DNA from 3 places in the Shewanella sp. 2_MG-2023 genome. Region 3 is predicted to be linked to each of the others. Evidence: predicted binding sites of a transcription regulator. Region 3 holds the regulator's gene; each other region holds the start of a gene.

Region 1 (10,596 bases), on a different contig from region 3:
GCAGTTTGGCTGGGCGTAAATTACAGAATAAATCAAAGTGACCACGTAATGGTAAAAGTGCGCCACGTTCAGGCTGATCGTTTGGTGATAAATGCTCCCACTTAGGACCACCGACACTACCAAACAATACTGCGTCAGAAGCTTCACACCCCTTAAGGGTCGAATCAGGCAGCGGACAACCATGGTTATCAATGGCGATACCACCGACATCGTACTCAGCATATTCAATGTCTAGTTCAAATCTGGCTTCAACTTCTTTTAACACCTTACGTGCTTCAGCCATAACTTCTGGACCAATACCATCACCTGCTAATACTGCTACTTGATAACTCATACTCCACCTAACTCCCTATCTTTATGAATCTGTTGTTTATAATTGGCGACCTTATCTGCGCGGTATGTCAAATTCATCACATGCACTAATGCTTGTGCTGAAGACTCAACCACATCTGTCGCTAGACCAACACCGTGGAATGTCTGCTTATTGTACTCAGCAGTTATATCCACTTGACCTAATGCATTTTGGCCTTCGCCTTTTGCACCTAATTTGTAATTAGTAATATTGATGGTGCGGTCAGTAGCGCGAGCTATCGCGTTATACGCCGCATCAACTGGACCGTTACCGGTCGCAGCCTCTGTAATTTCTTTACCATCCACGATGATGCGAACCGTTGCCGTTGCGACACCTTCTGTCGAATCTGAATGCACCATTAGGTGCTCTAATGAATAGTTATCATCGTCTTGAGATTGCGCTTCCATAAACACCAATGCTTCAAGATCGTAATCAAACACTTGGCCTTTTTTATCTGCTAAGTTTAAGAACTGTTCGTACAAGGTATCCATATCGTAATCAGTTGCCTTGTAGCCCATTTCTTCCATACGGTGCTTAATCACGTGACGGCCTGAACGAGAGGTCATGTTTAAGTTATTACGATTTAAACCAATGCTTTCTGGCGTCATAATCTCGTAGGTATTTTTCGCTTTAAGCATGCCATCTTGGTGAATACCTGAAGAATGAGAGAATGCATTGGTGCCCACCACCGCTTTATTAGCTTGGATTGGCATATTACATAACTGACTTACAAGCGATGAGGTGCGGTGGATTTCTTTTGCATTGATATTGCTTTCAAGCCCTAGCAAATTCTTGCGCGTAGCAAGGATCATCGCGATTTCTTCTAATGAACAGTTACCTGCACGCTCACCAATACCGTTAACTGTACATTCAATTTGACGTGCGCCGTGTTCAACGGCAGTAATCGAGTTAGCAACCGATAAACCTAAGTCATCATGACAATGCACTGAGATAACCGCTTGGTCGATATTTGGGACACGGTTGAATAAAGTTTGAATGATGCCACCAAACTCACTTGGTACTGTGTAGCCCACAGTGTCAGGAATATTAATCGTGCGCGCGCCTGCTTTAATTGCTTGCTCAACCATGCGGCACAAGTTATCAATTGGTGTACGTCCAGCATCTTCACAAGAGAACTCAACATCATCAGTAAAACGACGTGCGTACTTCACTGCGCTCACGGCCATTTCTAGCACATCATCAAAAGAGCGCTTTAATTTGCTCTCTACGTGAATCGTTGAAGTTGAAATAAAGGTGTGAATACGGAACTGATCTGCAACAGACATTGCTTGCGCTGCAGCATCGATATCTTTTTCTAATGCACGGGACAAAGCACACACGCGGCTATTTTTGATTGTCTTCGCAATAGTTTGTACCGACTGAAAATCACCAGGTGATGAAACAGGAAAACCGACTTCCATAACATCAACACCTAAACGTTCAAGCGCCAGTGCGATTTGCAGTTTTTCTTTGACCGTTAAACTCGCTGCTAACGCCTGTTCGCCGTCTCTCAATGTAGTATCAAATATTATGACTCTATTGGACATCAGTTTTCTCCATCGAACCTATTGTTCAAGTAAAAGTTTGTTCGCTTAGCTAACGATTTAATCCCATCTTTCTGGTCGTGCTTAATTCCAATTCGTTAGCTGTATTTGTTCGTTCAATTTGTTGCTTTAATTGGTCTGTTTTTAAAATCAATCGGTTCTAGAAACAAAAAACCCCGCGGCTGTTAGCGCGGGGTTTGTGAATGCCAGTAAACTTATTTAGCAAGTAACACAAAGGACTCCGCGCAAATATTGCGTAAGAGAAGAAGGAGACCTAGGAGAATGTTACCACTATAAATATTCATTAAAGTTAACTAATTATTCTTAAATTAAATTTTTCTATACCCACTTTTTAACGTGACCAGCCTGCTGTGTCAACCCCAATTTATTCATCTTTTTACCATTGGTTAAGAGAATACCTTAGGTTTGCTTAGCATAAATGGAGTAAAACCAATCTTTTTGAACACAACAACTAAGCGTAAAGCTTGATATACAGTGATTTAAGCATTTATTTTTACTCAGTTTTACATTGAAAAACAACCAAGTTAGCAACGGATAAAATTTGCATAAAAAAATTGAACAAGCATCCATCATTTTGATTATATAAAATATGAAATAAACTTAATCTGATTGCTATTACTGTAAGTCACAAGAAAGAATTTTTAGAAGTGAGTATCGTTCGAGAATTAAAACATTGGTTCAGGAGTGACAACGCAGCCTTTAGTGTTCATTAAAGGGTTCATTTTATGGAAGGACATTAGCAAAGGCACCATAAAAGGCGAAAGGACTAGTTCTCAATCAGGTATTGACTGATTTCATCTAAAAACGCATTACCGAAACGGCTTAATTTACGTTCACCGACACCATTGACCGCCAACATCTCGCCAGCACTGGTCGGCACCATGGCCGACATTTCGGCTAAGGTTGCGTCATTAAATACCAAGTAAGGTGGCACATCATGTTCTTCAGCTAACTCACGACGCAGTAACTTAAGACGAGCAAACAATTTGCGATCATATTGTTGTGGTGCACGTGATGAACTCGAACGGCGCTTGGTGGTCACTAACTGAATACGTGGCTCAGCTAGCTGCAAAGTCACATCCCCTCTTAATACTGGTCTTGCTGACTCGTTTAACTTAACCGATGAACCTCGAGTGATATCTTGGCTAGCCAGTCCACGATGAATGAGCTGACGAGTAACCGATAACCAATATTCATGACTATGCTCTTTGCCAATGCCCCAAGTCGATAACTTATTATGACCTCGGTCCATCACATTCGCGGCTTTTGAGCCGCGCAGTACATCAATCACCTGATTAACACCAAAGTGTTGATTAAGTCTAAAGATACAAGAAAGGACTTTCTTTGCATCTTCAGTACCGTCATAGCGCTTTGGCGGATCAATACAAACGTCACAGTTACCGCAAGGCTTATCTGCGCTTTCGTCAAAGTAATGCAATAACACTTGGCGACGACAAGTTTGCGCTTCAGCAAAAGCCGCCATGGTATTCATTTTATGAAACTCAACATCTTGCTGTGGCCCTGGCTCTGATTGCTCAATCAGATGTTTTACTCGGCCAATATCTGCCGGGTCAAACAACATATACGCTTCGGCATCTAAGCCATCACGCCCAGCACGGCCGGTTTCTTGATAGTAAGATTCGACACTTTTGGGAATATCGTAATGCACCACAAAGCGAACATTGGACTTGTTAATCCCCATACCAAACGCAACCGTTGCGACCACAATGTCAATTTTGTCTTTTAAAAACTTATCCTGAATATCAATGCGCTCTTCTTGAGTCATGCCCGCATGATATGCCGCAGCACTAAAACCTTGCAGTTTTAGCCTGTCAGCGACTTCGTCGACTCGGCGACGACTACTGCAGTAAATGATGCCATTACTGCCTTTTTGCAATTGTAAAAATTGCTTAAGTTGATTGGCAGCATTGAGTTTTTCAACCACGGTATATCGAATATTCGGTCTATCAAAGCTCGATAAAAGACAAAACGGCTGAATTTGCAGGCGCTGACAAATGCTGTCTCGGGTCGCTTGATCTGCGGTGGCCGTTAGTGCCATCAAAGGAATATAAGGAAATATCTGTTTTAACTGCCCAAGTGCGGCGTACTCAGGTCTAAAGTCATGTCCCCACTGGCTGATACAATGCGCTTCATCAATAGCAAATAATGACACATTGAGTTCATGTAAGCGCTCGATAAAGTCAGGTCTTAATAAACGCTCTGGAGAGACATAGAGTAATTTAATTTCGCCTTGATGCAGCCGACGTAAAATAGCCACGGTTTCATCGCGCGGAAGAGAAGAGTTCAAATAAGCGGCTGCAACGCCCGATTGCGTTAAGCTATCAACTTGATCTTTCATCAAGGAAATCAAAGGAGAAACAACAACAGTTAAACCCGGAAGAATTAATGCTGGCAGCTGGTAGCACATACTCTTGCCGCCACCCGTAGGCATAATCACCAAGGTGTCTTGCCCACTTAATGTCTGCTCAATAATCTCCCGTTGCCCTTCGCGAAAATCACGGTAACCAAAAATTTGTTGTAAGTGATGCCCAAGCACATCCTGCGACTCATGTTGAGAATCAGCGGGGGCAATGTCGATTTGATCTATCGCTTGGCTTGAGCTTGAACTGGAAATAGGGCTATCCATCTATTGGGCTGCAGATAAGAAGCATCATTTTAAAGCACTGCAGTGCAGATGTCTCGACTCAATATGATTAAGCCAGCTTTAACTGCTCAAATATGCATCATTGATTTTATAAAGCTAATTAAGTTAGATTAAATACTCTAGGGTCTATTGATCTTTCAAGGTTGTTTTTGCAGCGAGTTGTTGGCCATTCTATGCATCAAGGTCGCAAGGCAGAGACTTTGTAGTGTAGTTATTCTACATAATAAGTCGATACCGCAGTAAAAATAACCAACAAACGCTGCCCGAAGGGTTCGACTAAAAGCGTTTTACTCTTTGTTGGATAAATTTTGCTTAGATGACTAGGCATCAATTCATCCGCCTCGATTAAAACGCTTTTATTTCGAACAAAATTCAACCAGAAAAGTTCAATAGACCCTAGCTAATTAAAAGCATGTTTTTACAGATAAAATAACAATAAAAAGGCTAACTATGACCACGGAAGTTCAATTAAATGCCCTAAAACAAGTGGCTGAAATTTTTGATAAGCATGTGCCATTTCATAATCTTTTAGGATTAGATATTAAACGCTACGACACTGAAGGTGTTGAGGTTGTCATTCGAATGAAGCCTGAACTCATCGGCAATATACATCAAAATATTCTCCATGGCGGTGTCACAGCCACCTTGCTCGATGTGGTTGGCGGGTTAACCGCATTTGCTGGGTTAGTTTCAAGTCGAGAAGATTGGACAATAGAGCAATTAGAAAAACGCTTAACCACCTTAGGTACCATCGACATGCGTGTAGACTTTTTACGCCCTGGTCGCGGTGAAGTATTCACAGGCACAGGTTGTGTTATTCGCTCAGGAAACCGCGTTTCAGTATGCCGTATGGAACTGCATAACGAAGAAGGCACCCATTTAGCATTTGGCACGGGCACTTATATGGTCGGCTAATGTGATGGTTTAATATAAGGAACTAGGCGCTAATATGATGAACTTGGGTAATATTGCACTAGTTCATCACGTACCTGAGAGACATCATGAAATAAATGATTACGCTAATAACTTGAGTGATCATCCCGAGCAACCTACAATCGCCCTTTCTTTATTTCCGCGCAGTTGGTTTCCATGCAAGATCTTGAACACCGTAAAGGCATTGCCCTTGCCATTTGTGCCTATTTCCTTTGGGGAATTGCGCCGCTTTATTTTAAATTATTAAGCGATGTGTCTGCATTTGAAACTTTGGCTCACCGTGTTGTGTGGTCATTTTTCTTTATCATTATCTTAATGCAGTTTATCGGTGGATTTTCGCGCCTGAAACTCGTTCTGAAACAGCCCAAACAACTGCTGGTGTTAACCGTAACCTCGGTACTGATTGCTGTTAACTGGCTGATTTTTATTTGGGCGATTAATAATGACCACATGCTAGATGCAAGCTTAGGCTATTTTATTAATCCATTATTCAATGTGTTACTTGGCATGGTGTTCTTATCTGAGCGACTTAGAAAACTGCAATGGGTGGCAGTGGCGCTTGCCAGTATTGGAGTGCTGATCCAACTTATCTCGTTTGGTTCAATTCCACTGGTATCGCTGGCTTTAGCCTGTTCTTTTGGTTTTTATGGCTTATTGCGTAAAAAGGTCAACATTGATGCAAAAACCGGTTTGCTGGTTGAAACTGCGATTTTGTTGCCGGTGGCGTTAGGCTATTTAATGCTGACATTAGATACGGCAACAGCAAACATCTTTACCAATGATCTGACGATGAACTTAACCCTTATCGCTGCCGGTATTGTCACTACAGTGCCACTCCTGTGTTTTGCAGGGGCTGCGATGCGTATTCCATTATCCATGCTGGGCTTCTTCCAATATATCGGCCCAAGTATCATGTTTGTGCTGGCGATATTTTTATACAACGAACCCTTTGATATTGAAAAAGGCATTACCTTCGGCTTTATTTGGAGTGCACTGCTGATCTTTACCACTGACATGGCACTGCAACGCAGACGACGTTTAAAGCAGACTTAATCTTAATCTAGCAACGCAGTGATGCTAGCCATTGCTGCTTGCGGATTTTCCACTGACAATAATAGCGAATACCCTTTGTCAGTTGGCACAAGCAGCACACCTTCATTAGTTGTTACCGATACTAAGGCTTTATCGCCGTTTTTAAGCGTAAACCAACCTAAAGAGTATCCAGTCAGACCCAATCCATTAGTTCGTCTACTAGGGGTGAATTGAGGCGCTTGTGATAGGTTTATTAACTGCGCTTGCTGCAAATCCACCTCGCCCGCCTCAAAGTGTTGACCATATAATGGAATATTCACCTCAACAGCACCCGACTGACTTACCGATACCCTTGCCTGGCTCGATTGATACATGGTGACCGAAAACAAAGCGAAAACTGCAATAATAATCCCTAAGCTTGAATAAAACGCCGCACTCGGCAATTTTTTTACTTTGAGCAGTATCGTTAACAGCACTAGGCCAATTAACAAGCCAATAAAATTCGCCATGGCATTACTAGAGAGTCCTGCAAGTTCAATATTCATCATTTTTCCAAAGGCTTATAAGTGCTAATAGCGAGCTGATAGTTTTGTCGAGCATAACAAAAATGCCACCCATGTATGACCATGAAGTGGCATTTATTACGTCAAATTTGTTAGGTTTATAAATCTAACGCTAAAATTTTAGACTTACGCTGAAAGTTATAAAGTTGTTTTTTCACATTCGGCAAAGCATCAACTTCAACGATATTAAAGCCATGTTCTAAGAACCAATGAATACTACGCGTGGTTAATGCAAATAAGCGTGAATAACCGCGCACTCTCGCCTGACCAATAATGTTATTCAATAACACGCTGCCACGATCCGCATCACGATAATCAGGATGCACCACTAAACATGCAAACTCACCAGCATTGTCTTCTTCAAAAGGATACAAAGCCGCACAACCAATCACTAAACTGTCACGCTCAATCAGCATGAACTGTTCAATTTCCATTTCAAGTTGCTCACGTGACCGACGCACCAAAATACCTTGCTCTTCTAATGGGCGGATTAAATCCAATACCCCACCGATATCGCCAATGTTAGCCCGCCTTAAACGTTCAGCACTTTCAGTAACAATCTGGGTGCCAATACCTTCACGAGAGAACAGCTCTTGCAGCAAAGTACCATCTTCTAAAAAACTAACTAAGTGGCAACGTGGCACCCCGTTTCTACAAGCATCAATACTGGCCTTTAAGAACGCCATTGTGCCCACACAAGCTTGCCCTGCTTGGTTCATTTCATCCCAAATAGTTTGCGCACCATTTGGCATCAGCTCAGCAATCACTTCACCTGCTTGATCTAAAATACCGTGGGTGCTACTAAAGCCGATAATCTTGTCTGCTTTCAGTTTTATCGCAACTTTGGTGGCAACCTCTTCCGCTGTTAAGTTAAAGCACTCACCAGTCACTGAGACCGCCATAGGGCCCATCAACACAATACAGTTGTTATTCAACTGACGCTCAAGCCCTTGGGTATCAATACGGCGCACTTTACCCGTTAGGCAAAAATCTACACCATCATCGATACCTAGAGGCTGTGCGATAACAAAGTTGCCACTGACTAAGTTGATTTGCGCATTTTGCATCGGCGTATTACCAAGGCTCATTGATAACCGAGCGGTAATATCAAACTGCACTGCACCCGCGACTTGTTTAATGACCTTTAGCGAGTCTTCATCAGTAATACGAACGCCGTTGTGATAACTCGGTTCAATGTTTGCGTCATGAAGCGCTGCATCAATCTGCGGCCTAGCGCCATACACCAGTACCACTTTAATGCCTAATGAATGCAGCAGCGCAACATCGTTTAAAATACTGCGGAACTGGTTATGTAATAGCGCTTCACCGCCTAACATGACAACAAAGGTTTTACCCCTATGTACGTTGACATACGGCGCAGAATGACGGAAGCCATCAACAAGTTCTGTGGTTCTCAAAGGCACATTAACCCCTAACAAGTAAACTAATCGGTTTCATTAGCGAATTCGCCAACAATATAATTAATCAATAATATTGCATTTAAATTCACTTTAAAAGCATTATATTGGTCTAGTTAAGACTTTTTATTCTTTTATGAGTGAATACTTATTGATTACGGCTAACAATTTACTGCTCAATCATCTCCACTCTATTCAAACAAGTCGCATTTGCTTTGTTTAAACACATCAACAATAGCAACAGAATAAGGCGACCATTCGTCAGTGTTAACACATTTTTGCACACACTATTCAAACGAAGGGCACACCGTATGATTTATGACTCTAGTCAACCTGTGCGCTGCTAGGTCATTTTAATCAGGCTATTGTGGTGAAACAGAAGACATCAGCCACTTAATCGGCAGCCTAGTCCCATAAGATGACAGAATGACTACCAAACTTGGATTAGTAAATTCAACGGCTGTAAAGATATCTTGCTAGTTTTAAAGGTGAGTTTCAGTGACGCTGACTAAAGTTTTGATAAAGCGAGAGCGTACTTATACAAATAAAAGCTAGGGCTGGTTAACTGAAAAAAGGCCAAAAAAAAGCCCCAATAAAGGGGCTTTTTAAAAGATGCGAATCAATTACTTGATTTTAGCTTCTTTGTACATAACGTGCTGACGAATAACTGGATCAAATTTCTTGATTTCCATTTTTTCAGGCATGTTACGCTTATTTTTTTCAGTAGTGTAGAAGTGACCAGTTTTAGCACTAGATACTAATTTGATCTTCTCACGATTACCTTTAGATTTAGCCATTTTCTATTATACCTTCTCGCCGCGGGCACGAAGTTCTTTAACTACAACTTCAATACCTTTTTTGTCGATGATACGGATACCTTTAGTAGATACACGTAGTTGCACGAAGCGTTTTTCTTCTTCTAACCAAAAACGGTGGTTTTGTAGGTTAGGTAAAAAACGACGACGAGTCGAATTTTTAGCGTGCGAACGGTTGTTACCAACCATAGGCTTCTTGCCAGTAACTTGGCATACTCTTGACATGTCAATCTTCTCCAAAAACAATTTTAAAACGCTCGAGCATTTATGTGCCTCGTGTGGCCGTCGCCCGAGGCACAAAGAGGGCGCATTTTATACACGATAACAAAACTAAGATCAAGCATTGTTTATAATATCCACCCGCGTTCAGCGAAGGATACTATCTCTTGATCGCCTACAACCATATGATCTAATAGAGAAACATCGATAGTTGAGAGGGCTTTTTTTAATCTGTCAGTAATTTGCCGATCTGCCTGACTTGGCTCTGCAATGCCAGACGGGTGATTGTGACACACTATGACTGCCGCAGCCTTTTTCTCCAGCACTAAGCTCACCACTTCACGTGGATAAACTGATGCCGAATTAATCGTTCCGCGGAATAATTCTACGAACTGAATCACTCTATGTTGGCTATCCAACAATAATAATGCGAACACTTCATAGGATCGGTCTGCTAATTGTCTCATTAAATAGTCCCGAGTTAAATCAGGATTTATTAAAATTTGCCCTCGATGCATATTTTCTTCAAAAATTCGCTTCGAAATCTCGGATGCAGCCTGTAATTGAGCATATTTTACTGGCCCAATACCCGCCAATTTGCACACTTGTGATTTTGGCGCTGCAAATAATGGCCTTAATCCACCAAACTGGCTGATCATCCCTCGGGCCAAATCAACCGCATTATGTCCCGCTAAACCATTACGCAGTAATACCGCCAATAACTCTGCATCAGATAAATGCCCTGCACCGTGCTTTAATAGTTTATCTCTCGGTCCTTCTCCCTCTGGCCAATCTTTAATTGCCATAAACACTCCCTTGTTTATTGCTTCTATAATCTAGGTTAACGAGTTAACTCTTTTCTTTACGACCTTTTATGGCCACTTGCGACTAAAGAGTATGGTCTAAATTTTTAAATTCGGATCATCCCCCATTAATCGGATTGTGATATCGTAGCGGCAATAAAGTGAATAGCAGGATTAAGCACAACATGCTGACAAATAAAAATGTCCTATTAGGAATTGGTGGCGGTATTG
Region 2 (10,596 bases), on a different contig from region 3:
AGGCTCCTCACGAACGATTCCGCGATAAGCTTTAACTGAGTCATCCGCAATACGCTGCATGCAATCACGCCATTCTTGTTTTGGCTCTGGAGGAGGTAATAAAGTCGCCTCCATTACAGCTGATGTGTAAAGCGCTAAACTTTGTACGGCAACTTTGGGTAAGCCGAATTTAAAGCGGATCATCTCACCTTGTTCAGTAACTCGGATACGACCGTCAACTGAGCCCGGAGGTTGAGACAAAATTGCTTTGTGAGCTGGCCCGCCGCCACGACCAATAGAGCCACCGCGGCCATGGAAAAGCATTAGTTTAACGTCAGCTTTTTTACACACAGCGACGAGTTGTTCCTGAGCATGGTATTGCGCCCAAGCTGCTGCCATGACACCAGCATCTTTCGCTGAGTCTGAATAACCAATCATTACTTCTTGCATACCTTTGGTGTAACCACGGTACCAATCAATATCGAGTAATTTTGTCATACAGTCAGCGGCAGTGTTTAAATCGCTTAATGTTTCAAACAATGGCACTACACGCATTGGATGCTGGCAGCCCGTTTCTTTTAATAGCAATAATACAGCTAGCACGTCAGAAGGTTTACTCGCCATTGAGATAACGTACGAGCCCAGTGCCGTAGCTGGTTGAGTTGCGACTAGCTGACACGTTTTAATGACTTCTTGAACGTCAGCAGAAGGCTGCCAAGCAGAAGGGATCAATGGGCGACGACTGGTGAGCTCTCTGAGCAAGAAGGCTTGTTTTTCATTTTCGTCCCAATGGTCATAATCACCCATGCCTAAGTAGCGAGTTAGCTCAGCGATGACATCGCTATGACGTTCGGCATCTTGGCGAATGTCTAGTCGCAGCATATGAATGCCAAAACAGGCTAAACGGCGCAACATATCGAGTAATAAGCCATTGGCTATTAAACGCATGCCTGACTCTGACAAACTGCGATAAAGCAATTCAAGTGGCTGTTTTAAATCATCTAGTTCCCATACCAAATCATTATAGTTTACGTCGACTTGATGGCCTTCAAGGCGCGCATTTAGGTAGTCAATCGTGTTACGGAGTTTATGACGTAGGTGCCTTAATACATCGCGGTATGGCTCTTTACTGTTTGGAACGAGTGCCATTAACTCAGCGTTGGCATCTTCCATGGAGAGTTCATTAACCAATGAAACTACATCCTTTAAATATAATCTTGCCGCTGCATGGCGGTTCCGTAAAAGGACTTCCTCAGTCACGACGGAGGTGACAAATGGGTTACCATCTCTATCGCCACCCATCCAACTTGAGAATCTAACAGGGCAAATATCTGCTGGAATTTGTTGACCTGTTTTAGCTTCTACGTGATCATTTAATTGGCGTAAAAAGTCAGGTACTGCCTGCCATAGAGAAGCTTCAATAGTGCTTAACCCCCAGCGAGCTTCATCGACAGGTGTTGGTCGCTCATTACGAATTTCATTGGTATGCCAAATTTGGGCAATCAATTGACGTAATCTTAAATGAGATTGATTTCTTTCTCGCTCTGTTAATTGCTTATTTTCTTGCTCAGTTAGGCAATCGACAACGGCCGAATACTTTTGAATTAATGTTCGGCGGGAGATTTCTGTTGGATGCGCGGTTAACACCAAATCAATATCAAGTGTCTTTAAGCAATTGATAACATCTTGTTCATTGGCATTACTATTAAGCATTCTTCCAAGCAACTGCTCTACTGGGTCGGGCACACAAACTAGCTCGTCACAGTTACGGCTTATGGTGTGAAATTGTTCTGCAATATTGGCTAGATTTAAGAATTGGTTAAAGGCTTTCGCAAAAGGAACCAGTTCTTCGTCTGGTAAGGAATTCAATAAAGTGAGCATTTGCTGTCTTGAGTCAGCGTCGCCTTGGCGGGACTCTTTTGCAAGAATACGGATTTGCTCTACTTTTTCGAGAAATGCTTCGCCAAGGTGATCACGCATCGTATCACCCAGAATCTGCCCTAAGCTACTCACATTCGAACGCAAAGAAGCGTACATGTCGGCGGTTTGCTCTGCCATAATTACTCCATAAGTTAACTTAATTAGCCGTTACAATATCAGACTTTAGCTAGCACAATAGCGAGGTGCGAGGGTATCGGTCAATGGCTTCTTCTATTAATTAAAATACATAATCGATTAACGCTGATGTTCATCACAACTATTTAATACAAGCCTGATAAATAAGCTTTTTCATTAACTCAACAGTTGGCGTTAAATACTCTAAGCCAATGTATTCATCTGGCTGGTGGGCTTGATTAATACTGCCTGGTCCCATCACCAAAGTTTGACAGCCAAGCTGTTTAATATAGGGTGCTTCGGTGGCATAATTGACGACTTCAGCTTGAGTGTTAGATATTTCAGCGACTAACTCTGTCCAGTAGCTATCAACTTTGCCAGCGAATGACTCAGAACCAGGATATAAAGTCGATATTTCGATACTGCCTGGATACTGCTTATTAATTTCAGATAAATAGTTAATCACCATTAATTCTAAATCGGCTAATTCCATCCCAGGAAGAGGGCGAATATCTAAGTGTAAATCGCAGCAACCACATATACGGTTGGCGGCATCACCACCATGTATATGACCAAAATTCATGGTTGGATAAGGCACACTAAAAGCATCTTCGCGATAATTCTCACTTAAATGCTGTTTAAGCTTCATTAGTTGGCCAACCACTTGATGCATGATTTCGATGGCGTTTAAACCACGAGCAGGATCAGAAGAATGGCCGCTGCGGCCAATCACTCGGATCCCTTGAGCTAAATGCCCTTTATGCATATATACCGGTTTTAAACTGGTGGGCTCCCCAATGATGGCGTAGTCAGGCGCAATACTTTTAGCATCCGCAAATGCTTTAGCACCATTCATCGTTGTTTCTTCATCGGCGCTTGCAAAAATATGTAGCGGACGTTTTAACTCATGCAAAGGTATGCTTTTGAGTGCTTCCATAATGAGTGCAAAAAAACCTTTCATATCGCAGGTACCTAACCCATACCAGCGATTATCTTTTTCGGTTAGCTCAAATGGGCTTTGACTCCATCGGCCTTCATCGAAAGGTACTGTATCAGTGTGTCCAGCCAGCAATAACCCACCTTTACCTGAACCAATGGTCGCGACCAAATTTTGCTTACCACGACTGTCAGCAACAGTATGTACCGTGCAGTCAAAACCCATCTCTGAAAACCAAGATTGCAGAAGTTCAATAACTGCATGGTTACTCATATCCTGTTCTGCTTCTAATGCACTAATAGATGGTAGTGCAATCAGCTTTTTAAAAGCATCTTTTAGTTCTGGCAATGAATTCATAGGAACCTTTTTAGCTATCGCAATAAAATATGTATTCATTATTATTGCATAAGTAATAATTTGTGTTAGTCTAGCAAACAGCTAAGGTATTCACCATAACTTGATAACGATTTAAGAATTATAGATATGTATTTAATTGCGATTCAACTCACTGTAACAGATCCCAAGGTAAACTATCTTCGACGATAGTTTTATTCTCGAGCGCCCTGCTCACGTATTGATTCATCTTCAACATTTTACTTACTTAAAGACGACAAAATAATGAAAAATATCGCAATTATTGGTGCAAGTGGTTATACCGGCGCACAAATCACCGCTCTTATTGATGCTGACGCGTCATTATCAATTCAAGGCTTGTACGTGTCAGAGAACAGTCTTGATAAAGGTCGTTTACTTGCGGACTTGTATCCGACTTATCAACATATTCAAATTCCTTTGTCTCCATTATCTGCTGCTGAAAAACAGACCATTGTCGAGCAAGCTGATGCTGTGGTACTTGCCACTGAACATTCTGTTAGCTTAGAACTTGCTGCTTTCTTTTATCAACAGGGCTTAGCGGTATTTGATTTAAGTGGTGCGTATCGTTTTGCTGATGTTGAGCAGTACCCTAAATGGTATGGCTTTGAGCACACACAAGCTGCTGTACTCGCTGATGCGGTTTACGGTTTAGCTGAATGGAATCATGAGCAAATTGCACAAAGTAAAATGATTGCGGTTCCTGGTTGTTATCCAACAGCATCATTAACGGCGCTTAAACCTTTAAAACCAATGTTAACTGACGCATATCCAGTGATTAATGCCGTCAGTGGTGTGACTGGCGCGGGCAGAAAAGCACAGTTGCATACCAGTTTTTGTGAGGTGAGCTTAACGCCATATGGCGTTTTAGGTCATAGGCATCAACCTGAAATTGCCACGCAATTAGGGCAAGAAGTTATTTTTACGCCGCATTTAGGTAATTTTAAACGTGGGATTTTAGCTACGATTACTGTGCAATTAGCCAAAGGGACAACCGAAGCTGATATTGCTGCAGCATATCAAATCTATGACGATTGCCCGTTAGTCAGTGTGAAGCATAATCAATTTCCTAAAGTTGATGATGTCGTTAACACACCCAATTGTATCGTCGGTTGGAAATATGATCCGCAAAGCAATTACCTTGTGGTTGCCAGTGCAATCGATAACTTAATGAAAGGTGCTGCTAGCCAAGGCTTACAGTGCATTAAAATTCACTTTGGTCTTTAACAGGAAGTAACAATATGTCAAATAACAAGCCTGTTATTGTGCTTAAAGTGGGCGGCGCATTATTACAATCAGCTTCAGGCATGGCAGAGTTAATGTCTGTTGTCGCAGAAATGATGTCACAGAAGCAAAAGGTTATTTTTGTTCATGGTGGTGGTTGCTTGGTGGATGAGCAATTAACTGCAAACGGAAAAGAAACGATTAAGCTTGATGGCTTACGGGTAACACCTGCCGATCAAATCCCAATTGTTGTTGGTGCACTAGCTGGAACAGCTAACAAGTTATTACAAGCTGCAGCCATTGAGGCTGGCATTGTTTCAGTGGGTATGAGTTTAGCGGACGGTAATACTGTTCATGCATCAATAAAAAATGAAAACCTAGGCTTAGTAGGTGAAGTATCCCCGAACGACCCTAGTTATTTAAATTATTTACTATCACAGGGCTGGCTGCCGATTTGTAGCTCGATTGCTGTCTCTTCGCAAGGTGAAATGCTCAATGTCAATGCAGATCAAGCTGCGACAGCACTTGCCAAATTAGTTGAAGGTCAATTAGTGCTGTTATCTGATGTACCAGGTGTATTAGATGGCAATAAAGAGTTAATTACTGAGCTAAATCAACAACAGATTTCAGATTTAGTTCAGCAAGGCGTGATAGAAAAAGGAATGAAGGTCAAAGTAGAAGCGGCATTAGAAGTTGCTCAGTGGATGGGTAAACCAGTGCAAGTTGCATCTTGGAAACAACCTCAACAATTAATTGCCTTAACGAACGGACAGTCCGTTGGCACCCAAATTAAGCCATAGGAGTACAACACTCATGGAACATTTACTATCAATAAAAGATCTGTCGCAAACAGAACTGCTCGATTTATTAGCGTTAGCGAAAAAAATTAAAGCTAATCCAGCAGATTACAACCAAGCATTAGCAGGCAAAAGTGTCGTAATGCTGTTTGAAAAACCTTCGCTGCGAACCCGCGTTAGCTTTGACATTGGTATTAATAAACTCGGTGGCCATGCTGTTTATCTTGATCAGCAAAATGGCGCATTAGGTAAACGTGAACCTGTTTCAGATTTTGCGACTAATATTTCTTGTTGGGCAGACGCGATAGTCGCGAGAACCTTTTCGCATACTACCATTGCGGGCTTAGCCGAACATGCTTCAGTTCCTGTTATTAATGCCTTATGTAACTTATACCACCCGTGCCAAGGTTTAGCTGATTTTCTGACCTTATCTGAAAAGTTTGATGATGTAAGCAAAGTAAAACTCGCTTACTTAGGTGATGGTAATAATGTCACTCACTCTTTGATGTATGGCGCAGCGATTCTGGGCGCGACGATGACAGTCGTGTGTCCTCCAGGGCATTTCCCTGATGGCCAAGTAGTTTGTGAAGTTCAAGCATTAGCGGCTAAACATGGCGGTCAGCTTATTTTGACCTCAGACGTTAATGAAATGGGGCCGCAAGATGCGATTTATACTGATACTTGGATCTCTATGGGTGATGACACTTCAATGGCAGAGATTGAAGCTAAATTTAAACCATACCAAGTAAACATTGGGCTGATGACAAAAGTGGGCGCTAACTTCTTTATGCATTGTTTACCAGCATACAGAGAAGTAGAAGCAACTGCGGAAGTGGTTGATGGTGAAGGCTCACTCATTCTGCAACAAGCTGAAAATAGAATGCATGCGCAAAATGCAGTGCTAGTGACCTTGTTGGGTTAATTGAAAATTTCGTTGGTTGGCTAAAAGCGAACCTACTTTACACAGTTTATGTTAGGAAAAATTAAAGATGTCAATTGAAACACAAACCAGTATTAAGAAAGTTGTATTAGCGTATTCAGGTGGTTTAGATACCTCAGCCATTATCCCATGGTTGAAGGAGACCTACGATAACTGCGAAATTATCGCATTTTGTGCTGATGTCGGTCAGGGGGCAGAAGAGCTTGAAGGTTTGCATGAAAAAGCTATCGAGTCTGGTGCTTCTGAATGTTATATCGTCGACTTAAAAGAAGAGCTGGTGGCTGATTACATCTACCCAACGATTGCAACGGGCGCAATTTACGAAGGGACTTATTTACTAGGAACGTCAATGGCGCGTCCTATTATTGCTAAAGCACAAGTCGAAGTGGCTCGTAAAGTGGGTGCTGATGCAGTTTGTCATGGTTGTACTGGTAAAGGTAATGACCAAGTTCGTTTTGAAGGCTGTTTTGCTGCGCTTGCTCCAGATTTAAAAGTCATTGCACCTTGGCGTGAGTGGTCAATGGTGAGCCGTGAAGATTTATTAGATTACTTAGCTGAAAGAAACATTGAAACCACAGCTTCGGCGACCAAAATCTATAGTCGTGATGCTAATGCTTGGCATATCTCGCATGAAGGTGGCGAGCTAGAAGACCCATGGAACGAGCCAAGCAAAGAAGTGTGGACCATGACGGTTGCACCAGAAGATGCACCGAATACGCCAGAGTATGTTGCGTTAAACATTGAAAATGGCCGTGTGACTCATGTTGACGGTGTGGCTTTATCTCCATACGCAGCATTAATGCAGTTAAACGAACTTGCTGCCGCACATGGTGTAGGCCGTATCGACATTACTGAGAACCGTTTGGTTGGCATGAAGTCTCGTGGTTGTTATGAAACGCCAGGCGGCACTGTGATGTTTGCTGGCCTTCGTGCCATTGAAGAGTTAGTGCTTGATAAAACAAGTCGTGAGTGGCGTGAACAGGTTGGCGCTCAAATGGCTCATTTGGTCTATGACGGTCGTTGGTTTACACCGCTGTGTAATTCATTGATTGCTGCGTCAGAAGCATTAGCTGGGCTGGTTAACGGTGAAGTTGTGGTTAAGCTTTACAAAGGTCAAGCAAGTGTTGTTAAAAAGCGTTCTCCAAATAGCTTATATTCAGAAGAGTTTGCGACGTTTGGTGACGATAATGTTTACGACCAAAAAGATGCTGAAGGCTTTATTCGCCTTTATTCTTTATCAAGCCGTATCAGAGCACTTAACAGCAAATAAGCTCAACTGTTAAGAGTAAACAAACGGGGCTGATATAAGCCCCGTTTTTGTCAGATTAATGTAATTGAATTAAAGAATTTAAAGAGGGTATCGACATGGCGTTATGGGGCGGAAGATTCAGTCAAGAAAGCAGCGCATTATTTAAGTTATTTAATGACTCACTGCCAGTAGATTATCGTTTAATTGAAGAAGATATTGTCGGCTCGATTGCTTGGGCTACGGCGATTACTTCAGTGGGTATTTTAACCCAACAGGAATGTGAGCAATTACATGCAGCATTAAACGAGCTACTTGCTGAAGTTGCTGATAAGCCAGAAGCCATTATTGCTTCAGGTGCTGAAGATATTCATAGTTTTGTGGAACAATCTTTGATTGCTAAAGTGGGCGATTTAGGTAAAAAACTGCACACAGGACGCTCTCGTAATGACCAAGTGGCGACAGATTTAAAGCTATGGTGTAGAAAAGAGGGTGAGCAATCACTTGCGCTGCTGCAAAAGCTTAGAGGTGCATTAATTGACCTTGCTGCACGTGAAATAGATGCTGTTATGCCAGGTTACACCCATTTACAAAGAGCTCAGCCAGTATTATTTGGTCACTGGTGTTTAGCTTATGTAGAAATGTTTGAACGTGATATTAGTCGTTTAGAAGATGCATTAAAGCGTGCTGACACGTGTCCTTTAGGTTCAGGCGCATTAGCTGGTACAGCTTATCCTATGGATAGACATGCCATTGCTGAATCTCTCGGGTTTGCGACGCCAACATTAAATAGCCTTGATACCGTATCAGATCGCGACCATGTGATTGAGTTATGCAGTGATGCATCTATCAGCATGATGCACTTAAGCCGTATGGCTGAAGATTTAATTTTCTTTAACAGCGGTGAAGCGGGTTTTATTGATTTAGATGATGAAGTGACATCTGGTTCATCATTAATGCCACAAAAGAAAAACCCTGATGCACTTGAGCTTATTAGAGGTAAAACTGGCCGTGTTTATGGCAGCTTAATGGGCATTTTAACCACCATGAAAGCATTACCTTTGGCTTATAACAAAGACATGCAGGAAGATAAAGAAGGCTTATTCGATGTGATGGATAGCTGGTCTATCTGTCTTGAGATGGCTGCACTTGTGTTAAGCGGCCTACAAGTTAATCGTGAAAGAACCTTAGCTGCAGCGCAACAGGGTTACGCTAACTCTACAGAATTAGCTGATTATCTTGTTGCTAAAGGAATGCCATTCAGAGAAGCGCATCATGTAGTGGGCGAGGTGGTAGTGGTTGCTATTGGTAAGCAAACACCGTTAGAAGAATTACCACTTGCTGAATTAAAGCAATTTAGCGACGTCATTGAAGATGATGTATATGCCTGTTTAACTATTGAATCTTGTTTGGAAAAACGTGAAGCATTAGGTGGTACATCTATTCTTCAAGTGAAACAAGCATTGGCTGTAAAGCAAGGTCAGTAATCACCAGTGTTAGCTGAATAGGTAACGCTTAAAATTATAAAAGCCCTGAGTTAATCATTAACTCAGGGCTTTTTGTTATGTCAGATTAACTTTTAGAATAAAGCGATTACTGAAATAAATCATCTGTTGGGTTTTCGATGAAAATATTTTCATCTGTTATCTCTTCTTTTGCGTATTCTTTTGGCTCAGTGCCCTCAACAAAATACTCAAAAGAGGTGGTATGATCCGTCTTACGGGTCAGTAGACCCGTTGCCAAATCGATACGTGCGGAGATAATGCCTTTAGGCGGAATCGTTGTCTTTTCCTCAGTGCCTTTGAGCGCCTGATTCATAAAGTCATTCCAACCCGGCCCTGCGGTTTTCGCACCCGCTTCAGCACCTGATATTTGGTTTTCTGGCCCATCAGCTACCCAACTTGTGCGACCGAGTCTGCGGCTATGATCATCAAATCCAACCCAGAACGTAGAGGTTAATGTTGGATTAAATCCACTAAACCAAGTGTCACGAGATTCATTGGTTGTGCCAGTTTTACCCGCAATATCACGGCGCTTTATCAAGCGAGATGCACGCCATGCTGTACCATTCCAGCCTGTACCTTTACTCCAGTCGCCACCACCCCAAATTACACTTTTAAGAGCTTCAGTCACTAAGAACGCAGTTTGCTCAGTAATAATTCTTGGGGCAAAGCGGCTATTTTCATCACCACACAGTGGTAATGTGTTGTTGCTACTTTCAGTCTCAATGCTCTCCTCAAGTTCAGCGCCTTGAGAGCGTGCAAATTCAGCCGCCATAGCCGCAAAAGGGTCATTCTCATCACTTGCTACTTCAGCCATTTTATCAAGGACAGCAGGCGTGCAAGCTAATAGTGGATTGGCTTCCTCGATGACATTATCAAATGAATCGGTTACTTGTGTAATGAAATATGGCTCAACTAAGTAGCCGCCATTAGTAAATACATTGAATGCAGTAACCACTTGCAAAGGTGTAACCGAAGGTGAACCTAGCGCGACAGATTCATTACGAGGTAAGTCGTCAGGATCAAAACCAAACTCAACTAACTTGGCTATGGTGTTATCTAAACCAATATGTCTCATTGTACGTACAGACATGACATTAACTGACTGGGCCAGACCTACACGTAAACGAGTTGGGCCACCATAAATATCCGGCGAGTTTTTAGGACGCCAAGCTGTACCTTGTCGAGTATCTGGTTTATTGATTGGCGCATTATTAATTAATGTTGCCAAAGTATAGTCGTCTTCAAGTGCAGCAGAGTATATGAAAGGTTTAATATTAGAACCTAACTGACGTTTGGCTTGAGTGACACGGTTATACTGACTTTGGGTAAAGCTAAAACCGCCTACAAGAGTTTTAATCGCACCATCACTTGGTTCAAGTGAAACTGTGGCACTAGAGACTTGAGGAATTTGAGAGAGTTGCCAATATTCGCCATTATTTCTAATCCACACTTTTTGACCAACAGCTAAAATATCTTCCGCTTTCTTTGGTGGTTTTCCTTGGCGTCTATCTGATATAAATTTACGAGCCCACTTTAAGCCA
Region 3 (10,596 bases):
TCATGTGTTTGGGTTGAACCGAATGAAATGGTGCGATCAATATTTTTAGCAGCACGATATATCCAGCTGCGCTCTGCACGGTTAAATGGTAGCTCTTCACGATCTTGAGCAAAGAAATATTGTCTAAAAAACTCACCCTGTTTCTCGAATAAATATCGAAAGCGGCCAATTACGGGGTAGTTATGTCGAATCGCCTGCTTTGTTTGTACTTTATCGACGATATACATATAAATAACCGCGATAACACCGAAAGCAATACAGGCTAAAAATAACCCAGTAAATATCTCTAATCCGACAATAAACCAATGTGGTTGCATTTTTGTTCCTTAAAAATGTTCAATGGATAACCGTGACAAAACTTAGCATCGTTTAAGCTGAATGCTATTCGTAATATTGTTTACTTTTTGACTTAATTGATTATGGATGAAGCTAACCCATTGTTCTAGCCTCATTTTCATCTTCAGATATTCGTGGCTCAGTTTTCTTCGTGAAAATGGTTTACCGATTAAAGCTAAAAGCTTAAGTTTTTAATTATGTTGCCGATAAAATAAGCTAACCTGAAATGTAATTAATCGTTAATTGGAGCTGGTGATGGAGTTATATAATCCGACGCAAATGAATGCTAAATCGAATCGTCAATCACCGCCTGAACAGGCGGCGGACAAATTGAATTCAAAGCCAATAACTGAGACTACTGAAATAAAAAAAACTTCAGTGAATGAAATAAGCCGCGAGTTGAAAAATAGCAGTATTTTAGCGGCACAAGAAAAGGTCAGTATTGCAGCGGGCGATCAATCGATGGCATTGCTATATCGCGCTGCAATTGATGCGATAAATATTGAGCTTGAACCTACAATGGGTGAAAACGCGATACAAAAAGCAGCAGAAACCGATGTTGATTATTCGCCAGAAGCGACGGCAGAGCGTATAGTCAGTTTTGCGACCAATTTCTTTTCGGTGCACCAGCAGCAGAATAGCCAAATGGAGTTTTCTGAACAATTAGATACTTTTATGGACAAAATTTCTGGTGCTATCGATCAAGGCTTTAAAGAGGCAACCGAGATATTATCGGGTTTGAAAGTACTTGAAGGTGACATTGCAGCAGGGGTCGAACAAACCTATAGTTTAATTCAGGCAGGGCTTGAAACCTTTAAACAAAATACAGCACCGCCGCAAGTTGAATGAATACAATCGATTTCTTCATCTAAGATTCAAGGAATAGCTTATGTGGACAACGGGTACCGTCATTGAACGTATTGAATGGAATGAGAAGTTATTCTCGCTACGCATCAAAGCAGATGTAGAACCATTTATTGCAGGACAGTTTATCAAGCTGAGTCAAATTCGTGATGAGAAACGTATTGCGCGTGCCTATTCAGTGGTCAACCCACCAGGGAAAGACTATATCGAAGTGTTGGCTGTTGCTGTAGAAGACGGACAGCTTTCCCCAGATCTTCAAGCACTGAGTATTGGTGACACAATTGAAGTGAGCACCAAGGCGGCTGGCTTTATGACTTTAGATGAAATTCCCACCGGCGCCTTACAAGGGCCGCATCTATGGTTTTTAGCGACAGGTACAGCTGTTGGGCCATTTATTTCTATGATGGAAACAGCAGAACCTTGGCAGCGATTTGATAAAGTGGTGCTAGTGTATGGTGTTCGCTTGATTGAAGACTTAGCCTATTTACCACAGTTAGAAGCATTAAAAGCTAAATACCCAACCCAATTCATATTTATTCCGTTAGTCACCCGCGAAGCATATAGCGGTGGTTTGTCATGTCGAATTCCTGATGGATTACAAAGCGGTATTCTTGAACAGACAGCTGGAGTTGCGCTTAATCAAGATAATTCTCAGGTGATGATTTGTGGCAATCCTGGAATGATTACCGATGCGCAAACAGCATTAATTGAAAAAGGTTTAGTGAAGAACTTACGTCGAGCCCCTGGCCAAATCACCGTTGAAAAATATTGGTAATCTGCCTTGAACAAGCTGTATGACATCTAATTTATGCAGCTCTTGGGATATGATTTATTGCTTATAAATACATAAATCCCCTTGGTATTCAAAGATGGATTCATAAACAACACTTGCTCCTTTAGCAGCGATCTATTATCCTTTCGCAACTGATAATTATTATCATTTCCATAAGCAATCACTCACTATTTTGTTACATATATATTTGTGACAAGGTGAAGTGAGTTATGCAACGCCAAGGAGAATTTGGAATGAAGTCGTTTAAAAGTCTAGCATTGTTAGGTTTAGCTACTGTGTCATCAATGGGATCAATGACTGCTACAGCAGCTGAAGATCTTACTGTTTATTCATACCGACAAGCTTTTCTTGTTGAGCCGATTTTAGAAAAATTCACCCAGGATACAGGCATTAACGTCAATGTCGTATTCGCTAAAGATGGTATTGCAGAGCGTATTGCTCGTGAAGGTCGTCTTTCTCCTGCTGACGTTGTACTCACCTCTGATTTTTCGCGCCTTATGGAATTGGTCGAAAAAGACTTAGTTGTTGATGTTAACAGTGACACGCTTAACAACAATATTCCTGAGCAATATCGCTCACCAGAAAATGACTGGTATGCGCTGACTATGCGTGTTCGTAATGTTTATTCTTCTAAAGACCGTGTCGGTAAGCTTGATCTAAGTTATGAAGATTTAGCCTCTGAAGAGTACAGAGGGAAAATTTGTACGCGTAGCTTCAAACACCCTTATAACATCGCATTAGTTGCATCAATGATCGCTCATCACGGCGAAGCTGAAACTAAAACTTGGCTTGAAGGTGTTAAAGCCAATTTAGCGCGTAAGCCACAAGGAAATGACCGAGCACAAGTTAAAGCGGTGAAAGAAGGTTTATGTGATATTGCTATCGGTAACAGCTACTACTTCGGTAAAATGATGTCAGATCCTAAGCAAAAGAGCTGGGCTGAAGCGGTATATATCAATTTCCCAAATCAGCAAAACCGTGGTTCTCACATCAATGTTTCAGGTATGGCACTCGCTAAGTTTGCACCAAACAAAGATAATGCGATAAAATTAATGGAGTTTTTATCGTCTGATGTAGCTCAAAAATCTTACGCAGAAGTGAATATGGAGTATCCGGTTAAAGCGGATGTGAAGCCTTCTGAAATGGTAGCCTCTTGGGGTGACTTCAAAGCTGATAGTCTTCCAATCTTTAAGCTAGCAGAAAACCATCAAGCAGCAGTGAAGCTACTTGATGAAGTAAAATTTGATCTGTAAGGATGCTTTATTACGCCGCATGATAATCATGCGGCACTGACTGGAAAGTATTTATGATCTTAGGCTTAACCAGAAGCTGGTCGCTCGCTGGTTATGCGATTGCGGTAATATTAATATTGCCGCTTTTTGCACTTTTAGTACAAGCAACATTCCCTGACGAAGCTGTTTTTAGTCATTTAATTGATACCGTACTTCCAACCTATATCAGTAACAGCCTGTTGCTCATGTTGCAGGTTTGTCTCGGTTCTTTAGTCATTGCTGTTCCTGCTGCTTGGTTAGTGGCGAGGTGTGACTTTCCTGCTCGTCGATATTTTCAATGGGCATTATTACTGCCCCTAGCAATGCCCGCTTATATTGTTGCGTATGTTTATACCGACATGCTTGACTATGCAGGCCCCGTGCAGCGCATGTTAAGGCAAGTGTTTGGCTGGACCTCCCCTCAAGATTACTATTTCCCTGATATTCGTACTTTAACTGGTGCAGCTATCATGCTGTCATTGGTGTTATTCCCGTATATCTATTTGCTGGCTCGCACCGCTTTTATGGAGCAATCTTCGAGCTTATTGCACGCCTCACGTATTATGGGCTGTAGTCCTTGGCAAAGTTTCTGGCGATTAGGTTTACCGATGGCAAGGCCTGCGCTAGCCGTTGGCATGGCATTAGTTGCCATGGAAACGGCTGCTGATTTTGCCACTGTAAGCTACTTTGCTGTGCCAACACTTACCACTGCTGTATACGATACTTGGCTAGGGTATGGCAGCCTTTCAGCGGCAGCAAAATTATCAGCAATCATGCTATTGGTCATATTCGCTATGGTGGGTTTTGAGCGTTTTGCCCGTCGTAAACAAGAGTTATTCCAAAAACAATCAAGGTTAACTGAGTCTGATCGCTATCACCTTAAAGGCGTTAAAGCTTGGGTGTCTTTTGGCTATTGCAGTTTACTTATTGTGTTGGCTTTTTTACTGCCATTTATGGTGCTTGCGGGTTATGCCATCGACTATTTCGATGAAAGCTGGAACAGTCGTTTTTGGCAATACAGTTTTAATAGCTTATACATTGCCGCTGTTGTGAGCTTTATCTGCGTTGTTTTAGCCTTACTGATGATGTTTATTAGGCGAGTGAGCCCGCGTAAAAGTGACATTTTACCTTCTCGGTTAAGCAGCACAGGTTACGCGATCCCTGGCACCGTATTAGCTATCGGTGTGTTAGTGCCATTAACCTATCTTGATTTCGCGATTAATGATATTTATGACTATTTTGATGCCCGTGGACCAGGCCTGCTATTTACCGGCAGTGTGTTTGCGTTGATTTTTGCTTTCTGTGTTCGCTTTGTGGCGATTTCAATCGGGAGTATTGAAAACAGCTATAAACGCATATCGCCTTCATTAGATATGGCCAGTATTACCATGGGGCAAAAGCCACGACAGTTATTATGGCGCGTGCACTTACCTTTACTGCGTAAAGGTATATTTGCTGGCGCGTTACTGGTCTTTATCGAAAGCATGAAAGAACTTCCTGCGGCATTATTACTACGTCCTATTGGATTTGAAAACCTTGCGACCCATGTTTTTCAATTCGTTTCAGATGAGCAACTCGAACATGGTGCTTTAGCTGCTATTGTGATTGTAATTGTTGGGCTTATCCCGTTGATTTACCTAAACCGTTCATTGGAGCAAGAGAGCTGATATGTCCACATTGACCATTCAAAATGTAAAAAGTGACTACCAAGGACAGGTGATTCTCAAAGGATTAAATCTGACTTTAGAACAAGGTGAAATCGTGGCTCTTTTGGGCCCCAGTGGTTGCGGTAAAACGACATTGCTTCGCGCGATTGCCGGACTGCAAGCCATTAGTGAAGGCAGTATTGCTATCAATGGTCAGTCGCTAAGTGCTGACGGTGTGTTTGTCCCGAGTGAAAATCGCGGCATTGGAATGATATTTCAAGACTATGCGTTATTCCCACACTTAACCGTGAGCGACAATATTCTTTTTGGAGTAAAAGACTTAACTGCAAAAGAACGCAGTGAACGCCTAGAAGATATGTTGCAACTGGTTAAACTTGAAGGGTTAGGTAAGCGATACCCTCATGAATTATCGGGTGGCCAGCAACAACGAGTGTCGATTGCCCGCGCGCTGGCTTATCAGCCAGAACTGCTATTACTCGATGAGCCTTTTTCAAATATTGATTCGCAAGTACGTAGCGAAATGATGTTAGAAATTAGGCAAATCCTTAAGCAGCGTAACGTTAGCGCAGTATTTGTTACTCACAGTAAAGATGAAGCATTTGTATTTGCTGATAAGTTAGCTTTATTTAAAGAAGGCGGCATTGTTCAGCATGGGTTAGCTGAAGAGCTATATGCTGAACCTATTGAGCGTTATGTGGCTGAGTTTTTAGGCGAGGGCAACTATTTAACTGTTACGGTTAAAAGCCCAACTCAGGTCTCTTCGGTTTTAGGGTTAATTGAGAGTACTAAAACGTTAAACCTCGCGCTTAATAGCCAAGGTGAATTACTGCTACGACCGCAACAAATTGATTTACAACCAGCATCTCAAGGGCATGGTGAAATTGTCGAAAGGCGTTTTCTGGGTACAATTTGTCATTATTGGGTTAAAGTAGGGTTACAAACGCTCGAAGTGAGAAGTCAATTAACTGCATTGAAGCTTGGTCAGAAAGTGAATTTATCCATATCGGCACACCCTTTAGTGATATTTTAGTGACCTAAGTCTAAATTGGTTAATTATCGTATAGAGCATAAGGAATAAATTGCTCAACTACCTTACAATATTAGCATCTTATTATTGTCAAAGGTGGTTGATTCCAACATGGAAACACAGAATATGCCTCGCGAACAGTTAGGAGTTTGTGCTGAAGGAAATTTGCATAGCGTCTACTTGATGTTTAATGCAAATGACGGCGTTGAAGCTCAACTGCGTCCTTGTTTAGCCAATGTAGCCCAATATATTTATGAGTTATCAGATCAATATGCAGACAGTGCCTTTAATGGTTTTGTCGCTATTGGTGCTAACTATTGGGACACTATTTATGGTGAACAGCGTCCAGCTCAATTGCGTCCATTCCCAGCGATGCAAGAGGGGAATCGTGATGCTCCTGCCATTGAGTACGATTTATTCATGCATATCCGCTGTGATCGTTATGATATTTTGCATTTAGTTGCCAATGAAATTAGCCAAATGTTTGAAGGTTTGGTTGAGCTAATTGAAGAAGAACGTGGTTTCCGTTTCATGGATAGCCGTGATTTAACAGGCTTTGTTGACGGCACTGAAAACCCGAAAGGGCGTAGTCGCCAAGAAGTTGCGCTAGTCGCTGATGAAGATAATCAATTTAAAGGCGGCAGTTATGTGCATGTGCAAAAATATGCTCATAATTTAAGTAAGTGGAATCGCCTACCACAGAAGAAACAAGAAGATATTATCGGCCGAACAAAGCAAGATGATATTGAATATGCTTCTGAAGATAAGCCATTAACCAGCCATATTAAACGCGTTAACTTAAAAGACGCTGATGGTAAGTCAATGGAAATCCTACGTCAAAGCATGCCGTTTGGTTCATTAAGAGAGCAAGGGTTAATGTTTATCTCGACTTGTAGCAAGCCAACTCATTTTGAAGAAATGCTTCGCAGTATGGTGCACGGTGATGGCCATGGTAACCATGATCATTTAATGCAATTCACTAAAGCATTAACGGGCTCATCTTTTTTCGCCCCTTCATTAGATTTCTTAGCTCAGTTTGCTAATGACTAACCTGTTTAGTTGTTAGCTATTAGACACAAAAAAAGCAATGCGATGGCATTGCTTTTTTATTGGCTGACTTCCCGTCTTACATCGGTTAGTTCGCCGATATCGTTTAATTACTCGCTGTAATTAAACAGTGACTTAACCGTTTCCAGTGTATCGTCAATAGTCTTGATGCTAGCTGGACAAATGAAAATAGTGTCATCTCCAGCAATCGTTCCTAAAATCCCCTCAGGCTTACCTATTGAGTCCAATAAGCGAGCGATTAACTGTGCAGCGCCAGGGCTGGTGCGAACCACAATCATTGCTTGGTTATGGTCAACGTCGAGGACGAGGTTTTTTACTGGGCTACCTGCGGTAGGAACACCTAATTCTGCAGGTAAACAGTACACCATTTCTTGTTTAGCATTTCGAGTACGTACGGCCCCGAACTTGCTTAGCATACGTGAAACTTTTGACTGGTTGATATTGCCAAAACCTTCTGCTTGCAGCGCGTTAACTATCTCACTTTGGCTACCAAAGCGCTCTTCCTTTAGTATCGACTTAAACGTTCTAACGAGTTCATCCTGATTCTTGGTCGCTGGCATATTTTTTTCGTCTTATAGTAATAATTAAAATGAATACAATATATTCACAAAACGGGTTCATTTTGAATAGATAAACGTCACAAGTCAAGAAATAAGCTAAATCGGTGAATAAAAATTCACTTTACAGTGTAAATGGCTAAATCAGTGATTATTTATATACATATCATAGAATAAGTAATTCACCTTACTCCACTAACGGATAATTGAAATTGTCTCGCTGATGCAGTAATGTGACGCCACAAGAAATATGATCTATGTCACAAACTGCGAATCATACATTTAGAAGTCATACACTAGAACGTTATTGGAGATAATTATGAAAGTAGCTGTACTTGGTGCTGCTGGCGGTATTGGCCAGGCCCTAGCTTTACTATTAAAAACTCAACTTCCTGCAGGCTCAAAGTTGTCTCTTTATGACATTGCTCCTGTTACTCCAGGTGTTGCTGTCGATTTAAGCCACATCCCAACAGACGTTGAAGTAACTGGTTTTGCTGGCGAAGATCCAACGCCTGCATTAGTTGACGCTGATGTTGTGTTAATCTCTGCTGGTGTTGCACGTAAGCCAGGTATGGATCGTTCAGATCTTTTCAACATCAACGCGGGTATCGTTCGTAACTTGATTGAAAAAGTGGCAGCGACTTGCCCTAAAGCATTAATTGGTGTGATCACTAACCCAGTGAACACTACGGTTGCAATTGCTGCTGAAGTACTTAAAAAAGCAGGTGTTTACGATAAGAATCGTTTATTCGGTGTTACTACACTGGATGTTATCCGTTCTGAAACTTTCATTGCTGACCTTAAAGGTCTAAACGTTGCTGATGTAAACATTAACGTTATTGGCGGCCACAGTGGTGTGACTATTCTTCCACTTCTTTCACAGGTTGAAGGCGTAAGCTTTACTGATGAAGAAGTTGCAGCACTTACTACACGTATCCAGAATGCGGGTACTGAAGTTGTTGAAGCTAAAGCGGGTGGCGGTAGTGCGACACTTTCAATGGGTCAAGCGGCATGTCGTTTCGGTCTATCATTAGTACGTGGTCTTCAAGGTGAAGCAAACGTTGTTGAGTGTGCATACGTAGATGGCGGCAGTGAACATGCTGAATTCTTCGCACAGCCTGTAGTACTAGGCAAAAACGGCGTTGAAAAAGTTCTTCCATACGGCGAAGTTAGCGCGTTTGAAGCCAATGCTCGTGATGCAATGCTTGATACTCTAAAAGGCGATATCAATCTAGGTGTTGAATTCGTTAAATAAGCATTTCGCTTATTGACTTAAAAAGCGAAGCGTAATGCTTCGCTTTTTTGTGCCTGTTTGATGATTGAATTTTTAGTAAAAGTACCATCATGCTCTTGGCGTCACAGAGTTTTATCAAGGTACCTTTATCAAGCTACTGTTTATCAAGCTACTGTTTATCAAGCTACTGTTTATCAAGCTACTGTTTATCAAGCTACTGTTTATCAAGTTACTGTTTATCAAGTTACTGTTTATCAAGCTACTGTTTATCAAGCTACTGTTTATCAAAGTATTGTTTACCAAGGTACCGTTTATCAAAGTATTGTTTACCAAGGCACTGTTTTACCTTGCCAGTCTAGAAATTCCGCTTCACGATTGAATGATAACCCTTGATGAATCGTCAGTAATTGCTGTGCGACAAATTCAGTTGTGAACAGTTTTCCTTCGGGTACGTTGTGTTGAAATGGTTTTGACAAATCAGTGTCTGTGGTACCAGGATGAAACGCAATCAGTTTGACGTTTTTAGCTCTGCGGCCATATTCAATTGCAGTGGTTTTGATTAGCATATTTAATGCCGCTTTCGATGCTCGATAGCTATACCAGCCGCCTAAATGATTATCACTGATACTGCCCACTCTGGCGCTTAATACCGTTATGATGCAAGGCTGTTTGCCTTTAAGCAATGTAGTCAGTTGTTGCAGCCACATCATCGGCACTATGGTGTTTGAATGGAATAGTGCCTGCATCGATTCTGGATTAATCTCTTCTAAGCGCTTTTCTGGCGCAAGTAATGGGCTCGATGTTGTGTCTTTTGAACTTGTCAGGGATTGAACCTCAGCAGTAGAGCTGCCGTTGGCTTGCTTATCAACTTGATTGTGTAACCTACCATTACAGATAAACACGTTAACGATATGGCCTTTGATTGGGGCTAAGGAATCGCAAATTTTTGCTATGCTTTCAGCTGTATAATCTGAAACCATATGCTGCAGATTAACCTTATTCTTAATCGCATCAGTCACAGTAGCTTGGTATTGGGTACTTTGACTGACAGTAATGATTTGTTCGATGTCATTATTTGCAATTAATTGATCAACAATGGCGCTTGCAATACCTGATGATGCGCCAATGATGATGGCTGATTGAGTGCTGTTGAGCATTGACACCACCTAGGTTGCTTTATTAATCGATTGAGTCTGCTTACTCGATGTATTCAAGTTACTCGATGGATTCAAGTAACTTGATTGATTCATTTTAGGTTGCAGCTGCCTGTTTCACAGCGCTGTTGACCTGTTAATAAGTAAGAAATTTTATAGCGATTTTTAGCAAAACCTCGATAAGCGATATCTGCAAAAGGCTTGACACAAGGCAACCTGAGTAACTGTATCCATTTGTGCTTGCCGGTTAAAGCCCACGCTTTAGCTGTCACATCTAAGCCTGTAAGGATTTCACCCGTGTTGGTTTCAGCATGTAATATCTTATTAGCCACACTTAAATCAATATGAGGATACTTTTGCTCAAAACCCTGCTGATTTAGATCCGCCAGTTCAATTTTATGCAAGCGGTCATACTTTTTAAGTTGCTCCATTTCATTACTGCACAATGGGCACGCGCTATCGTAAAAAATCCTTAATTCCATTGTGAGACCTCTTTCAGATTTATTAATAGTCATTATGGGTACGCTCAATGTCACACAATAGATCTCTTATGAGTATCAGCGCACCTTTAATGCCAAGGTATTGAGTGTTACTATCGAGTTAATTGCTCACTTTTTGATGGAAC

Evidence for each region. The regulator ArgR, encoded in region 3, controls arginine synthesis, uptake and breakdown. The targets are predictions, from matches to a motif close to ANTGAATANNTATTCANT.
Region 1: the regulator ArgR is predicted to act here: its motif matches at 8,604-8,621, upstream of argA (amino-acid N-acetyltransferase).
Region 2: the regulator ArgR is predicted to act here: its motif matches at 3,351-3,368, upstream of argC (N-acetyl-gamma-glutamyl-phosphate reductase).

The regions. Positions count from the first base shown of each region.
Region 1 is NZ_JAUOSO010000017.1:29,124-39,719, forward strand. Features, by position in the region: gene leuB (3-isopropylmalate dehydrogenase) at 1-334, opposite strand, end outside; gene leuA (2-isopropylmalate synthase) at 331-1,899, opposite strand; gene recQ (DNA helicase RecQ) at 2,684-4,564, opposite strand; gene Q4600_RS16415 (thioesterase family protein) at 5,033-5,497, shown strand; gene rarD (EamA family transporter RarD) at 5,672-6,568, shown strand; gene Q4600_RS16425 (PH domain-containing protein) at 6,571-7,092, opposite strand; gene argA (amino-acid N-acetyltransferase) at 7,209-8,528, opposite strand; gene rpmG (50S ribosomal protein L33) at 9,152-9,325, opposite strand; gene rpmB (50S ribosomal protein L28) at 9,332-9,568, opposite strand; gene radC (DNA repair protein RadC) at 9,691-10,368, opposite strand; gene coaBC (bifunctional phosphopantothenoylcysteine decarboxylase/phosphopantothenate--cysteine ligase CoaBC) at 10,551-10,596, shown strand, end outside.
Region 2 is NZ_JAUOSO010000018.1:88,152-98,747, reverse strand. Features, by position in the region: gene ppc (phosphoenolpyruvate carboxylase) at 1-2,037, opposite strand, end outside; gene argE (acetylornithine deacetylase) at 2,177-3,328, opposite strand; gene argC (N-acetyl-gamma-glutamyl-phosphate reductase) at 3,590-4,570, shown strand; gene argB (acetylglutamate kinase) at 4,585-5,367, shown strand; gene Q4600_RS17150 (ornithine carbamoyltransferase) at 5,381-6,286, shown strand; gene Q4600_RS17145 (argininosuccinate synthase) at 6,354-7,574, shown strand; gene argH (argininosuccinate lyase) at 7,670-9,037, shown strand; gene Q4600_RS17135 (penicillin-binding protein 1A) at 9,144-10,596, opposite strand, start outside.
Region 3 is NZ_JAUOSO010000006.1:219,674-230,269, reverse strand. Features, by position in the region: gene Q4600_RS08570 (FMN-binding glutamate synthase family protein) at 1-317, opposite strand, end outside; gene Q4600_RS08565 (DUF5610 domain-containing protein) at 592-1,185, shown strand; gene Q4600_RS08560 (ferredoxin--NADP reductase) at 1,226-1,975, shown strand; gene Q4600_RS08555 (Fe(3+) ABC transporter substrate-binding protein) at 2,227-3,246, shown strand; gene Q4600_RS08550 (iron ABC transporter permease) at 3,300-4,931, shown strand; gene Q4600_RS08545 (ABC transporter ATP-binding protein) at 4,933-5,961, shown strand; gene Q4600_RS08540 (Dyp-type peroxidase) at 6,070-7,008, shown strand; gene argR (transcriptional regulator ArgR) at 7,116-7,586, opposite strand; gene mdh (malate dehydrogenase) at 7,903-8,838, shown strand; gene Q4600_RS21175 (pentapeptide repeat-containing protein) at 8,953-9,105, opposite strand; gene Q4600_RS08525 (SDR family NAD(P)-dependent oxidoreductase) at 9,144-9,974, opposite strand; gene Q4600_RS08520 (thiol-disulfide oxidoreductase DCC family protein) at 10,064-10,453, opposite strand.